DNA from 2 places in the Bradyrhizobium sp. GW821-FHT13H05 genome. Region 2 is predicted to be linked to the other one. Evidence: predicted binding sites of a transcription regulator. Region 2 holds the regulator's gene; the other holds the start of a gene.
The links. Region 2 encodes PhoB, which activates phosphate uptake and scavenging genes when phosphate is short. Its sites were predicted from a motif close to TGTCATNNANCTGTCAT; they were not measured.
Positions count from the first base shown of each region.

Region 1: a site for PhoB is predicted at 3,923-3,939, ahead of ugpB (sn-glycerol-3-phosphate ABC transporter substrate-binding protein UgpB). Genes of this name have one in related genera too.

Region 1 covers NZ_JBXAPO010000005.1:398,993-406,386, reverse strand. The annotation lists gene AC1RR3_RS18590 (sn-glycerol-3-phosphate import ATP-binding protein UgpC) at 1-766, opposite strand, end outside; gene ugpE (sn-glycerol-3-phosphate ABC transporter permease UgpE) at 779-1,627, opposite strand; gene ugpA (sn-glycerol-3-phosphate ABC transporter permease UgpA) at 1,627-2,508, opposite strand; gene ugpB (sn-glycerol-3-phosphate ABC transporter substrate-binding protein UgpB) at 2,554-3,870, opposite strand; gene AC1RR3_RS18570 (CaiB/BaiF CoA transferase family protein) at 4,268-5,470, opposite strand; gene AC1RR3_RS18565 (organic hydroperoxide resistance protein) at 5,645-6,070, opposite strand; gene AC1RR3_RS18560 (MarR family winged helix-turn-helix transcriptional regulator) at 6,224-6,682, shown strand; gene AC1RR3_RS18555 (GIY-YIG nuclease family protein) at 6,688-6,924, opposite strand; tRNA gene AC1RR3_RS18550 (tRNA-Ala) at 7,084-7,159, opposite strand; gene AC1RR3_RS18545 (TIGR02300 family protein) at 7,256-7,394, opposite strand, start outside.
Region 2 covers NZ_JBXAPO010000005.1:2,148-9,541, forward strand. The annotation lists gene argF (ornithine carbamoyltransferase) at 1-176, opposite strand, end outside; gene AC1RR3_RS16820 (aspartate aminotransferase family protein) at 176-1,384, opposite strand; gene AC1RR3_RS16825 (GcrA family cell cycle regulator) at 1,839-2,351, shown strand; gene phoB (phosphate regulon transcriptional regulator PhoB) at 2,474-3,181, opposite strand; gene phoU (phosphate signaling complex protein PhoU) at 3,204-3,920, opposite strand; gene pstB (phosphate ABC transporter ATP-binding protein PstB) at 3,932-4,753, opposite strand; gene pstA (phosphate ABC transporter permease PstA) at 4,750-5,595, opposite strand; gene pstC (phosphate ABC transporter permease subunit PstC) at 5,600-6,589, opposite strand; gene pstS (phosphate ABC transporter substrate-binding protein PstS) at 6,731-7,394, opposite strand, start outside.

The DNA of each region.
Region 1 (7,394 bases), 400 kb from region 2:
CACTGAGCTGCGACTTGATCTCGTCTGATCGCGTCGACATCAGGTTCATCGGCGGTGCGCCGATGAAGGAGGCGACGAAGGTCGTCGCCGGCTTCTCGTAGATCGCCAGCGGATTGCCGATTTGCTCGACCTGGCCGCCATTCATCACGACGAGCACATCGGCGAGCGTCATCGCCTCGAGCTGGTCGTGGGTGACGTAGATCGACGTCGTCTTCAGCCGGCGCTGCAATTTGCGGATCTCGACGCGCATCGCGATGCGCAGCTTTGCGTCGAGATTGGAGAGCGGCTCGTCGAACAGGAACACTTTTGGCTGGCGTACGATGGCACGGCCCATGGCGACGCGCTGGCGCTGGCCGCCGGAAAGCTGGCGCGGCTTGCGCTCCAGCATCGAGGTGAGCTCGAGCACGCGCGCGGCTTCGTCGACGCGAGTCTTGACCTCGGCCTCCTTCATGCCGCGGTTGCGCAGGCCGTAGGCCATGTTGTTGAACACGCTCATATGCGGATAGAGCGCGTAGTTCTGGAACACCATCGCGATGTCGCGATCGGCGGGCTCGATCTGGTTGACCACGCGGCCGCCGATGTCGATCTCGCCGCCGGTGACGGTCTCGAGGCCTGCGACCATGCGCAGCAGGGTGGACTTGCCGCAGCCGGAGGGACCGACCAGCACGCAGAACTGGCCGTCGGCGACGTCGACGTTGACGCCTTTGATGGCCTCGAAGCCGCCGGTGTAGGTCTTGCGGACGTTGCGCAGGGTGACGTTAGCCATGAAAACTCGCTTCTACTTTTCCGTCTCGACCAGGCCGCGCACGAACAATTTCTGCATGACGACGACGACGAACACCGGCGGCAGCATCGCCAGCACGGCGGTCGCCATCACGATCGGCCATTCGGTCAGCGCGTCGGTGGTGGTGATCATCTTGCGGATGCCGACCTGGATGGTCTGCATGTCGTCGCGGGTGGTGATGAGCAGCGGCCAGAGATATTGATTCCAGCCGAGGATGAAGAGGATCACGAACAGCGCCGCCATGTTGGTGCGCGACAGCGGCAACAGCGTGTCCCAGAAGAAGCGCAGGGGCCCGGCACCGTCGATGCGCGAGGCTTCCAGCAGCTCGTCCGGCACGGTCATGAAGAACTGGCGGAACAGCAGCGTTGCGGTCGCCGACGCGATCAGCGGCAGCGCGAGGCCCGCATAGCTGTCGAGCATGTGCAAATCGGCGACGATCTTGTAGGTCGGATAGATGCGCACCTCGACCGGCAGCATCAAGGTGATGAAGATGATCCAGAAGATCGGCATCCGGAATGGAAAGCGGAAATACACGATCGCATAGGCCGAGATGATCGAGATCGCGATCTTGCCGACCGCGATCAACAGCGCCATCACCAGCGAGTTCAGCATCATGTTGCCGACCGGCTCGCGGGTCGAGCCGCTCGTGCCGACGAAGATGGTCTGGTAGTAGACCTCGAAGAAATGCCCGCCCGGCAGCAGCGACATCTGCCCGTTCGCGATCAGCGCGTTGTCCTGGGTCGATGCGACGATCGCGATGTAGACCGGGAACGCGACGATCGCGATCCCGATCCAGAGGATGAAATGGGCGACGTAGCGCCGGATGCCTTCGTCCTCGACCATCAGTAGGTCACCTTGCGTTCGACGAAGCGGAACTGGATTCCGGTCAGCACGATCACCATGACCATCAGGATCACCGATTGCGCCGCCGAGCTGCCGAGATTGCCGCCGAGCAGGCCGTCGGAATAGACCTTGTAGACCAGCGTCACCGTCGACGTTCCAGGGCCGCCGCGAGTCATGGTGTCGATGATGCCGAAGGTGTCGAAGAAGGCGTAGACGATGTTGACGACCAGCAGGAAGAAGATGGTCGGCGACAGCAGCGGGAAGGTCACGGTCCAGAACCGCCGCATCGGCCGCGCGCCGTCGATCGCGGCGGCCTCGAACACGCTCTTCGGGATCGCTTGCAGGCCGGCGAGGAAGAACAGGAAGTTGTAGGAGATCTGCTTCCAGGCGGCGGCGAGGATGATCAGTGCCGCGGCCTGGTCGCCATCGAGCAGCGGATTCCAGTCGACGCCCAGCGCGCGCAGATAGCGCGCGAGCACGCCGAGCGAGGGATGCAGCATGAAGATCCAGAGCACGCCGACCACGGGCGGCGCCACCGCATAAGGCCAGATCAGCAGCGTGCGGTAGAGCATCGAGCCGCGCAGCGGCTTGTCCGCCATCACGGCGAGCAGCAGCGCAAGGGACAGCGACGAGACGGCGATCGCGAACGAGAAGAAGAAGGTCCGGACGATCGCTTCGAAATAGGCGCGATCCTTGAAGAGCTCGATGTAATTGTCGAACCAGACGAAGGTGGTCGAGAGGCCGAAGGCATCCTGCAGCAGGAACGACTGGATCACTGCCTGCAAGGCCGGCCAATAAAAGAAAACCAGCACGATCGCGAGCTGCGGCGCGACCAGCGCGTAAGGCAATAGCCTGGATTGGAAAATGGCTTGCTTTTGCATGATGGACGGCACCGGCAGGCCGCGTGGCCTGCCGGCGCCTTCGCCTTATTTTACGGCGGTCTTTTCGAACTGACGCAGCATCGTGTTGCCGCGCTCGACGGCGGCGTCGAGCGCCTGCTTGGCGGTCTTCTTGCCGGCCAGCGCCTGCTCGATCTCTTCCGACCAGACGTCACGCAGCTGAACCATGTTGCCGAGACGCAGGCCGCGCGAATTGTTGGTCGGCTCCTTGTTGGTGAGCTCGATCAGCGGGGTCTCGAGATAGGGCTGATCCTTGTAGAAGCCCTCTTCCTTCGCCTTGGCGTAGGCCGCCTTGGTGATCGGCAGATAGCCGGAGGCCTTGTGGATGTAGACCTGGCGATCGGTGTCCGACAGGAAGGTCAGGAATTTTGCGACCCCCTTGTATTCGTCGGCCGACTTGCCGCCCATCACCCAGAGCGAGGCGCCGCCGATGATCGAGTTCTGCGGTGCGCCCTGGACGTCGGGGTAGTACGGCATCGGCACGGCGGTGAAGTTGAACTTGGCCTGCGCCTTGACGTTGCCGAAGAACGCCGACGAGGTCAGGTAGATCGGGCATTCGCCTGAGGTGAAGCGGCCTTCGCCGGTGTTGGTGCGGCCGGCATAGTCATACGTCTTGGTCTTCTGGAGCTCGACCAGGGTTTCGAGATGCTTGACCTGAAGCGGTCCATTGAACTCGAGCACGGTGTCGAAGCCGTCGAGGCCGTTGGCTTTGCTGGCGAGCGGTACGTTGTGCCAGGCGGAGAGCTGCTCGAGATTGACCCAGGTGACCCAGGAGCCGGAGAAGCCGCAGGTGTCATGACCCGCAGCCTTCAGCTTCTTGGCGGCCTCGAACGTTTCGGGCCAGGTCTTGGGGATCTCGACATTCGCCTTCTTCAGCTCGTCGAGGTTGACCCACATCACGGTCGAGGACGAGTTGAAGGGGAACGACAGCATCTCGCCCTTCGATGTCGAGTAGTAGCCGGTGATGGCGGGCAGGTAGATCTTGGGATCGAACTTCTCGCCCGCTTCGGCCATCAGCTTGTAGACGGGTTTCACGGCGCCGGTCGCGGCCATCATGGTCGCGGTGCCGACTTCGAACACCTGCATGATGTGCGGGGCGTTGCCGGCGCGGAACGCGGCGATGCCGGCGTTCATCGTGTCGGGATAGTTGCCCTTGTAGGTCGGGATCACCTTGTAGTCGGTCTGCGACGCGTTGAAGTCGGTGGCGAGCTTGACGATGACGTCGTTGTTGGCGCCGGTCATCGCGTGCCACCACTGGATCTCGGTCACGGCCAGGGCCGGTGAGGCCGACATGCCGACCGTGAGTGCAAATGCGGCAGCCGCCCCAAAGTGTCGAAGAGCCATCAAGTAAACCTCCCTTGGCCGTCAAAAAGATCGCTTGCGCTAGCAGCGCCATATGACGTTCACATGACTGTGTAAGCGGCCGAAACGAAAGCGGCAAGCGCGGGAAAAGGGAAGCCGTCAAATAGGCGGAGGCGAAGCGGGCAGCCTCCTCCGTTCGCGCTGCACGCGCGTGGGTCGCGCCGCAGTGCGGCATTACCTGGATGATGCGGACACTCAGGCCACGGGCTCGAACACCTCTCCCGCTTGCGGGAGAGGTCGGCGCGTCCCGGGCGATGCGAAGCATCGTCCGCGCGCCGGGTGAGGGCTCTGTCCTCTTGGGGATCGTCCCGATGCGGAGATACCCTCTCCCCAACCCTCTCCCGCAAGCGGGAGAGGGAGCGCACTTGCGCTCCAGGCTTTAGCGCTTGCGCTCGGGGCCGCAGACGGTGCCCTTCTCGACCATCGCGTCGATCTCCGCCTTCGAATACCCGAACTCGCCCAGCACCTCCGCCGCGTGCTGGCTGAATTTCGGCGGCAGGCGGCGCAGGCTCGGCTTGCTGCGATCGAGCCGGATCGGTGAGGCCACGCCCTTGTACCAATCCTTCTCGATAATATCGCCGCGGGCGATCGTGTGCGGGTTCTGCAACGCCTGGTCGATCTTCTGCACGGGGCCTGCGGGCAGGCCCGCCGCGAGCAGACGGTTGCACAGCGGCTCGGCCTCGTGCTGGCTGAACACGGCGGCCAACTCTGCGCGCAGCGCCTCGCGATTGGCGATGCGGTCCTTGTTGCGGGCAAAGCGCGGATCGGTGCCGAGCTCGGGCTTGCCGATCTCCTTGGCGAGCTTGCGGAAGGTGCCGTCATTGCCGACGCCGATGAAGATGTTGTCGGTCTTGGTCGGGAAGATCGCGTAAGGCACGAGGTTCGGATGCTCGTTGCCGGTGAGCGAGGGCGGCTTGCCATGCATGAAATAGTTCGCGGTGTGCGGATGCATGATGGCAAGGCCGGTCTCGTACAGCGTCGTCTCCAGGAACTGGCCCTTGCCCGAGCGCTGCCGCTCCGACAGCGCCATCAAAATGCCGATCGCCGCATAGAGCCCGGTGCCGATGTCCACCAGCGGCACGCCGATCCGCATCGGCCCGCTCTCGGGCGAGCCGGTCGCGGCGATCATGCCGGTCATCGCCTGGATGATGGCGTCATAGCCGGGATTGCCGCCGCGCGGACCGTCGGCGCCGAAGCCGCAGATCCGGCAATGCACGAGGCGCGGGAATTTTGTGCTGAGCACATCGTTGCCGATGCCCCATTTCTCCAGCGTGCCCGGCTTGAAATTCTCGATCAGGACGTCGGCCGTCTCCAGCATCTTGAGCAGCACGATGCGGCCGCCTTCGGAGGCGAGGTCGAGGCCGATCGAGCGCTTGTTGCGGTTGATGCCGATGAAATAGGCCGCGTCCTCCTCGTGGAAGGGAGGGCCCCAGTCGCGCACCTCATCGCCGGCGGGCGGCTCGACCTTGATGACGTCGGCGCCGTGGTCGGCGAGGATCTGGGTGCAGTAGGGACCGCCGAGCACGCGCGTGAGATCGATGACGCGCAGTCCGCTCATTGCGCCCAAAACGGCTTCAGTCATGCCTTCGCTTCCCCTGTGTCGATATTGATCACAGGCCTAGCGAGGTTTTTTTGCGCCAGCAATGGGCTGCCGCGTAGGGCCGCATGCGCCGCCGCCGCGCAATCCCGCAATGTGGGAAATCAGCGGAAGCGGCCGGCCCGAGGGGGATCTCGGGCCGGCCAATTCGCCGTGTGATCAGACGACCGTCAGGCGAACGTCGACATTGCCGCGCGTGGCATTGGAATAGGGGCACACCTGGTGCGCCTTCTCGACCAGCGCCTCGGCCTCGGCGCGGGCAAGGCCCGGCAGCGAGACGGCGAGGTCGATGTCGAGGCCGAAGCCGCCGGCCGAGCGCGGGCCGATGCCGACGGTCGAGGTGACGGAGGCGTCAGCCGGAACCTTCGGGCCGCCCTGCGAGGCCACGAACTTCATCGCGCCGATGAAGCAGGCGGCGTAGCCGGCCGCGAACAGCTGCTCGGGATTGTTGCCGGCGCCGCCGCCGCCACCGAGCTCCTTCGGCGTGGTGAGCTTGACGTCGAGCGCGCCGTCGAGGGTCGCAGCATGGCCGTCGCGGCCGCCGGTGGCTTTTGCGCTGGTCTTGTAGAGGACGTTCACGGACATTTTCGTCTCCTCGGTCTTCCGGTTGGGGTGCAGCCTCTATCGCAAACAATTAGATTGTGCGCAATTGAAATTTGCATGCCTCACATTTAATTGTTCGCAATTGAATGTGGCGCCGGCCGGCCCCAGAATGGAGGAAACCGCGTGAGATTCTCTATGCCCCGGAAAATATCGACCCTGGACCCGCAGCGCCTCGACAACCAGATCTGCTTCGCGGTCTATTCGGCCGCGCATGCCTTCAACCGCGTCTACAAGCCGCTGCTCGACCGGCTCGGCCTGACCTATCCGCAATATCTGGTGATGCTGGTGCTGTGGGAGCGCGACGACGTGCCGGTCAAGGACATCGGCGAGAAGCTATTCCTGGATTCGGGCACGCTGACGCCGCTGCTCAAGCGGCTTGAGGCCGCCCATCTCGTCAAGCGCACCCGCTCGAGCGAGGACGAGCGGCAAGTGCTGATCGCGCTGACGCCGCAGGGCCACGCGCTGAAGGAGAAGGCGCGTGCCGTGCCGCAGTCGATCCTGGCGGCATCGGACTGCTCGGTCTCGGAGCTGGTCGCGATGAAGGACGAGATCGTCGCGCTGCGCGATCGGCTGAATGCGGTGATTGGGGAGTAGGCCCGTCAGAGGCGCTTCTTGGCGAACGCGCGACCCGACGCGGACTTCAGGTACCTCTCGAAGGCGACGGCCTGCTGCTCGTTGCTGAACGCAACGTAGGTCTTCAGACGCCAAGGCCCGTATTTGGAAGTGTGGGGCACCTCGCCAGCGTTGTGCTTTGCCAGTCGGGCGCGCAGGTCGTCGGTAATGCCCACATAGAAGTGCAGGGTATCGAGGCTCTCGAGGATGTAGACGTATTTCACGGCACGCTCCCCAGTTGTCGAGAGAGGAGCTTACATCCGCATTTTATCTGCTGAAGCCCGGCTTCGCCCTTTGGGCTACGCCGCGGCAGCCTTCGCTAGCTTCGCTACGAGGGACTTCCCCAGGCTTGCCGAGCCGAAGCTCGCGAAGCGAGCGAAGGCTGGTGGAGCCAGGCGGGATCGAACCGCCGACCTCTTGCATGCCATGCAAGCGCTCTCCCAGCTGAGCTATGGCCCCTTAAGTCCAGATGGGAGGATCCTGGGGGATCCTTCCCGGCCGGCGAGCCCTGAGCGACTCGCGCGGTGCACCCTTTTTCACAGATCAGGGCTGATCTCAAGTCTCTTCATCACCGCCGACGTCACCAATGATGTCGGTCACGTCCTCATCGCCTTCTTCTTCGTCGGCAATGAAGGTCGAATCATCGTCATCGTCGTCATCGAGGGTCTCGTCGACCTCGATATCGTCCTCCGAT
Region 2 (7,394 bases):
CGGGTGCGGGTCGAGGGGCGCTCGAAGATCATCGCCAGCGTCTTGCCTTCGAGCGGCCTGACCGGCTGATGCGCCTTCTGCTTCGCCTTCATGGCGGTGGAGGCGTCGAGCATGCTCTTGAGCTCCGACAACGGGAGCTCGTTGATGTCGAGGAAGTGCTTCGGGGGCTTGCTCATCAGCTTGCCGCCCGCTTGGTCTGGCTGGACGAGATCGCGGCACAGGCGCGCTCGAGCCGCCCGACGCTGTCCTCGATCTCGGCTTCGGTGACGATCAATGGCGGCAGGAAGCGCACGACATTGTCGCCGGCCCCGACAGTGAGCAGTTTTTCGTTGCACAGCGCCGCGCCGAGATCGGCTGAGGGCACGACGGCCTGGATGCCGATCAGCAGGCCTTCGCCGCGCACTTCGCTGACGATGTCAGGATAACGGTCGATCACGGAGGCGAGCTTCTGCTTGAGCAGCAGCGACATCTTCTGCACGTGGTCGAAGAAGCCGGGCTTGAGCATGACGTCGAGCACGGCGTTGGCCGCCGCGATCGCGAGCGGGTTGCCGCCGAAGGTCGAGCCGTGCGAGCCGGGCCCCATGCCGGCAGCCGCGTCCGCGGTCGCCAGGATCGCGCCGATCGGGAAGCCGCCGCCGAGCGCCTTGGCCAGCGACATCACGTCAGGCGTGACGCCGGTGCGGCGATGCGCGAACAGATCGCCGGTGCGGCCCATGCCGGTCTGCACCTCGTCGAATGCGAGCAGCAGGCCCTTCTCGTCGCAGAGCTGGCGCAACGCCCTCAGGAAGGCGGGCGTCGCCGAGCGCACGCCGCCCTCACCCTGGATCGGCTCGATCAGGATGCCGGCGGTCTGCGGACCGATCGCTTTCTTGACGGCTTCGATATCGCCATGCGGGACCTGGTCGAAACCGTCCATCGGCGGACCGAAACCTTCGAGATATTTTGCAGATCCCGTCGCGGCCAGCGTTGCCAGCGTGCGGCCGTGGAAGGCGCCTTCAAAGGTGATGATGCGGTAACGTTCCGGATGTCCCTTGGAGAAGTGATGATGGCGGACCAGCTTGATCACACCTTCCAGCGCTTCGGCGCCGGAATTGCAGAAGAACACGAAGTCCGCAAAACTCTCATTGCACAGGCGCGCGGCGAGCTTCTCGCCGTCGGGGCTCTGGAACAGGTTCGACATGTGCCAGAGCTTGGTCGCCTGCTCCTGCAACGCCTTGACCAGCGCCGGATGGGCGTGGCCGAGCGCGTTCACGGCGACGCCGGAGGTAAAATCGAGATAGCGATCGCCATTGGTCGCAATCAGCCAGCAGCCTTCGCCGCGCTCGAAACCGAGGTCCGACCTGGCGAAAACGGGGAGCAAATGCGGCGCAGCGCTGTTAGTCATGACGGTCACTTGATGTTGAGGACGGTGTGAGCGTGCATTGCGCAACGCACCATTGACCGGCCCGGAAAACGAAACGTGCCGCCTTTTAAGGGCGGCACGTGACACTATCTTATGCCGGGTAGAACGGGTGTCAATGCCGCCCGAAAGCCTCGCGAAACGCTGAATCCGTAGTCTTGCGGTGCCGAATTTACGTGGTTTTAGCCACGGAACATGTGGAAGCGAGTCGGCGGACTCTTGCGCGTGAGTCACGCCATATTGTAGCGTTTGGCTTGTCAGATACGACATCTCGTGCAGTGTTTCTGATCCTCTAAGTCCTCATGTACCGGCGTAAACGTTCGGGCGGCTCTCGGTGCCCGGCGAGCCTTAAGGGATTCTGACGGCACGGGTTTTTCAAGGCTTAGGCATTCGCCGCGAGGCGCCAGGATGGCAGCCGCACGGCGAGGGAAAGGGTGCAATGACGGTTTTGACCTGGTCCGACGATCGCGTCGAGCAGTTGAAAAAGCTCTGGGAGGCCGGATTGTCGGCCAGCCAGATTGCGGCCGAGCTCGGCAACGTGACCCGTAATGCCGTGATCGGCAAAGTGCACAGGCTCGGCCTGTCCGGCCGCGCCAAGAGCCCCTCATCGGCTGCTCCCCGGCCGCGCAAGGCGCGTCCCGCGCAGCATATGATGCGGGTGACCCGCCCGATCTCGCGCGGCAACACCGCGCTGGCGCAGGCCTTCGACGTCGAGGTCGAGGCTGAACCGGTCACCTACGACAACGTGGTGCCGATGAGCCAGCGGCTGTCGCTGCTGGAGCTGAACGAGGCGACCTGCCACTGGCCGGTCGGCGACCCCTCGAGCCCGGATTTCTTCTTCTGCGGCGGCAAGGCGCTCTCCGGCCTGCCCTACTGCGCCCAGCACTCGCGGGTGGCGTATCAGCCGGCCGCAGATCGCCGGCGGGCGCCGGCGAAGCCGGGTCCGCGCTGAGCTGGGCCCCAAACGACATCGTTCCGGCCTAATGCGCAATTGCGCACGGGGGACCGGGACGATCCGGACATAAAAAAGCGCGCCACCCGGCGCGCTTTTTATTGGCTTGCTTGCAGCAAACCTTACGTCTGCTCCGCCTTCGCGAAACGGTCATCCAGCGCGTAGCCGGCACCGCGGACGGTGCGGATCGGGTCCTGCTCGCGACCGAGATTGAGCAGCTTGCGCAGACGGCCGATGTGAACGTCGACGGTGCGCTCGTCGATATAGATGTCGCGGCCCCAGACGCTGTCGAGCAGCTGCTCGCGCGAGAACACGCGGCCGGGATGCTCCAGGAAGAACTCCAGCAGGCGATATTCGGTCGGGCCAAGGTCGATCGGCCGGCCCGAGCGCGCGACACGGCGCTTGTCGCGGTCGAGCTCGATGTCGCCATAGGCGAGCACGGTGGCGAGCCGCTCGGGGCTGGCGCGCCGCAGCAGGCCCTTCACGCGGGCGAGCAGCTCGGGCACCGAGAACGGCTTGACGATGTAGTCGTCGGCACCGGTCGCAAGACCCCGCACCCGCTCGCTCTCCTCGCCGCGCGCCGTGAGCATGATGATCGGCAGCTGCTTGGTCTCGGGCCGGGTGCGAAGCCGCCGGCACAATTCGATGCCTGACAGGCCCGGCAACATCCAGTCGAGCACGATCAGATCGGGAATGTGCTCCTTGAGGCGGGTGTCGGCGTCGTCGCCACGCATCACCGTCTCGACGTCATAGCCGTCGCCTTCGAGGTTGTAGCGGAGAAGCTCGGTGAGAGCTTCCTCGTCCTCAACCACCATAATGCGTGCGCCCATCAGGTCGTCGCTCCTTAAGTCTTCAGGTATTGGGGACCGTGGTGGCGAAGGTCGTCATGTCGCCCTTCGGCCGCTTGTCGGTGATCGCCTGGCCCTCGATCATGTAGAACACGGTCTCGGCGATGTTGGTGGCGTGGTCGCCGATCCGCTCGATGTTCTTGGCGCAGAACATCAGGTGGATGCAGAACGAGATGTTGCGCGGATCCTCCATCATGTAGGTGAGGAGCTCGCGGAACAGCGAGGTGCAGATGGCGTCGACTTCCTCGTCGCCCTTCCAAACCGCCATCGCCGCCGGCAGATCATGCGCGGCATAGGCGTCCAGCACCGACTTGACCTGCTGCTGCACGAGATCGGTCATGTGCTCCAGGCCGCGGAACAATTTGAGCGGATGGAAATCCGTCTCCAGCGCCGCGACGCGCTTGCCCATGTTCTTGGCGAGGTCGCCGATGCGCTCCAGATCGGTCGCGACGCGCATGGCGCCGACGATCTCGCGCAGATCCACCGCCATCGGCTGGCGGCGCGCGATGGTGAGCACGGCGCGCTCCTCGATCTTCTTCTGCAGCGCGTCGAGCTCGACGTCGATGGCGACGACGCGCTGGCCGAGCGCGACGTCGCGGCGGATCAAAGCGTCGACGGAATCGACGATCATGCGCTCGGCGATGCCGCCCATCTCCGCGACCAGCCGGGTGAGCTCCTGGAGGTCGGTGTCGAAGGCCTTTGCGGTATGTTCAGTACCCATGTCCCGTCTCCTCAGCCGAACCGGCCGGTGATGTAATCCTGCGTGCGCCGGTCGGTCGGCGACGTGAAGATCTTGCTGGTGTCGTCGAACTCGATCAGCTCGCCGAGATACATGAAGGCGGTCTTGTCGGAGACGCGCGCCGCCTGCTGCATGTTGTGGGTGACGATCGCGATCGTGTAGTTCTCGGACAGTTCCTGGATCAGCTCCTCGACCTTGGCGGTCGAGATCGGGTCGAGCGCCGAGCAGGGCTCGTCGAACAGGATCACCTCGGGCCGCACCGCGACCGTGCGGGCGATGCAGAGGCGCTGCTGCTGGCCGCCGGAGAGCGACAGGCCGGAGGCGTTGAGCTTGTCCTTGACCTCGTTCCACAGCGCGCCGCCGCGCAGCGCCTTCTCGACGCGGTCGTCCATCTCGGACTTCGAGATCTTCTCGTAGAGGCGGATGCCGAAGGCGATATTCTCGTAGATCGTCATCGGGAACGGCGTCGGCTTCTGGAACACCATGCCGACGCGGGCGCGCAGCAGGTTGAGGTCGAGCTTGGGATCGAGGATGTTGGTCTGGTCGAGCATCAGCTGACCGGTGACGCGCTGGCCGGGATAGAGGTCGTACATCCGGTTGAAGATGCGCAGCAGGGTCGACTTGCCGCAGCCGGACGGGCCGATGAACGCGGTGACTCGGTTGGTGCCGAGCGCCAGATTGATGTTCTTCAGCGCGTGGTGCTCGCCATAATAGAAGTTGAGGTTGCGCACCGTCACCTTGGCCGGGGCGTCGGGCAACACCGGCGCCTGCGGCAAACCACCGGCCGCGCTCATCGATACAGAAAGCTCACTCATTTTGCGGTCCTCTCGGCGCCAAGGATGCGCGCGCCAATGTTCAGGGCAAGCACGGTAATCGTGATCAGCAGCGCGCCGCTCCAGGCGAGCTGCTTCCAATAGGCGTAGGGGCTCTGGACGAAGTTGTTGATGGTGACCGGCAGGTTCGCCATCGTCTTGTTCAGGCCGAGGCTGAAGAACTGGTTCGACAGCGCGGTGAAGAGCAGCGGCGCGGTCTCGCCGGCAACGCGGGCGGTTGCGAGCAGCACGCCGGTGATGAGGCCCGACCGGGCAGCGCGATAGGCGATGCGCTTGATCACCAGCGAGCGCGGCAGGCCGAGGGCGGAGGCCGCCTCGCGCAGCGCGTTCGGCACCAGCAGCAACATGTCCTCGGTGGTGCGCAGCACGACCGGGATCACGATGACCGCGAGCGCGAGTGAGCCTGCGATCGCGGAGAATCCGCGCATCGGCACCACCACCGCGCCATAGATGAACAGGCCGATGATGATCGAGGGTGCCGAGAGCAGGATGTCGTTGATGAAGCGGATCACCGAGGTCAGGCGATCGTTGCGGCCGTATTCGGCAAGATAGGTGCCGGCGAACAGGCCGAGCGGCGCGCCGATGCCGACGCCGATCACGGTCATGATGATCGAGCCGACGATGGCGTTGCGCAGGCCGCCTTCGGTCGAGCCCGGAGGCGGCGTGTCCGCAACGAAGATCTCCAGGTTCAGGCCGGCGAGGCCGTTGTAGAGCAGCGTGATCAGGATCAGCGCGAGCCAGGTGACGCCGAAGGCGGCAGCGGCGATGCAGAGCCCGCGAACGACGATGTCCTTGCGGCGGCGGCGCGAATAGATCGGGTTCATGGCGCTAGTTCCCCGCCTTCTTTTCCAGCCGCATCAACATCAGCCGCGCGGCTGCGAGCACGAAGAACGTCAGCACGAACAGCAAGAGGCCGAGCAGGATCAGGCCGGACTGGTGCAGGCCGTCGCTTTCGGCGAACTCGGATGCGATCGCCGCCGAGATCGTGGTGCCCGGCGCGAAGATCGACCCCGAGATGCGGAACGAGTTGCCGATGATGAAGGTCACCGCCATGGTCTCGCCGAGCGCGCGGCCCAGCGCCAGCATGACGCCGCCGATGACCCCGACGCGGGTGTAGGGGATCACCACGCTGCGGACGACCTCCCAGGTGGTGCAACCGACGCCGTAGGCGGCTTCCTTCAGCACCGGCGGCACCGTCTTGAACACGTCGACCGAGATCGAGGTGATGAACGGCAGCACCATGATGGCGAGGATCAGCGCGGCGTTGAACAGGCTGAGATAGGACGGAGGACCTGCGAAGATCGCGCCCAGCACGGGCACGCCGTCGAAGATCTTGATCATGAAGGGCTGGAAGGTGTTGGCCAGGAACGGGCCGAGCACGAAGAAGCCCCACATGCCGTAGATGATCGAGGGAATGCCGGCGAGCAGCTCGATCGCCATGCCGATCGGGCGGCGCAGCCATTGCGGGCAGAGCTCGGTCAGGAAGATCGCAATGCCGAGACCCACGGGAATGGCGATCAGCATCGCGATGAAGGAGGTCACGAGCGTGCCGTACATCGGCCCGAGCGCGCCGAGCACCGGGGGGTCTGCCGACGGCGCCCAGCGCTGCGTCCACAGGAAGGAGAGGCCGTATTCCTTCATCGCCGGGAAAGCGCCGACGATCAGCGAAATGATGATGCCGCCGAGGATCAGCAGCACCGAGATCGCGGAGAGCCGCGTGATCCAGTAGAAGGTGACATCGCCGAGCTTGAACGCGCTCAAGGCTTTGGCGCGATCATACGGTCCGGCGTCGTCGATTACATCGCTCTGAACGGCCATCTCTGCCACGCCGATCCCCTGTACCCGTTATATACGCTTGCTGTCGGTGTTGTTGTTGGTCTTGCGCTCCGGATGCGGCGCAATGCCGATCCGGAGCGGAGGTCTTTTGAGATCCCGGCGCCCAGTCCGGGGCAAGAGCGCTTAGCTCTTGATCTCGGCGGCCCAGGTCTTCTCGACCAGACCGACGACGCCTTCCGGCATCGGGATGTAGTCGAGCTCTTCAGCCGCCTTGCCGCCGTTCTTGAAGGCCCAGCGGAAGAACTTGATGGCTTCCTGCGAGGCCGCCTTGTCGGTGGCATCCTTGTGCATGAGGATGAAGGTCGCCGCCGTGATCGGCCAGGACTTGTCGCCGGGCTGGTCGGTCAGGATGACGTAGTAACCGGGCGCCTTGGCCCAGTCGGCGTTGGAAGCGGCCGCCTGGAAGGCTTCGACGGTCGGCTGCACCGGCTTGCCGGCCTTGTTGACGAGACCGGTGTAGGTCAGCTTGTTCTGCTTGGCATAGGCGTACTCGACGTAACCGATCGAGTTCTTGGTCTGGCTGATGTTGCCCGACACGCCCTCGTTGCCCTTGGCGCCGACGCCGACCGGCCATTCGACCGCGGTGCCCTCACCGACCTTGCTCTTCCAGTCCGCACTGGCCTTGGCGAGGTAGTTGGTGAAGTTGAAGGTGGTGCCCGAGCCGTCCGAGCGGCGGACCACGGTGATCGCGTCCGACGGCAGCTTCACGTTCGGATTGAGCTTCTTGATCGCGGCGTCATCCCACTTGGTGATCTTGCCGAGATAGATGCTGGCCAGCGTCTCGCCG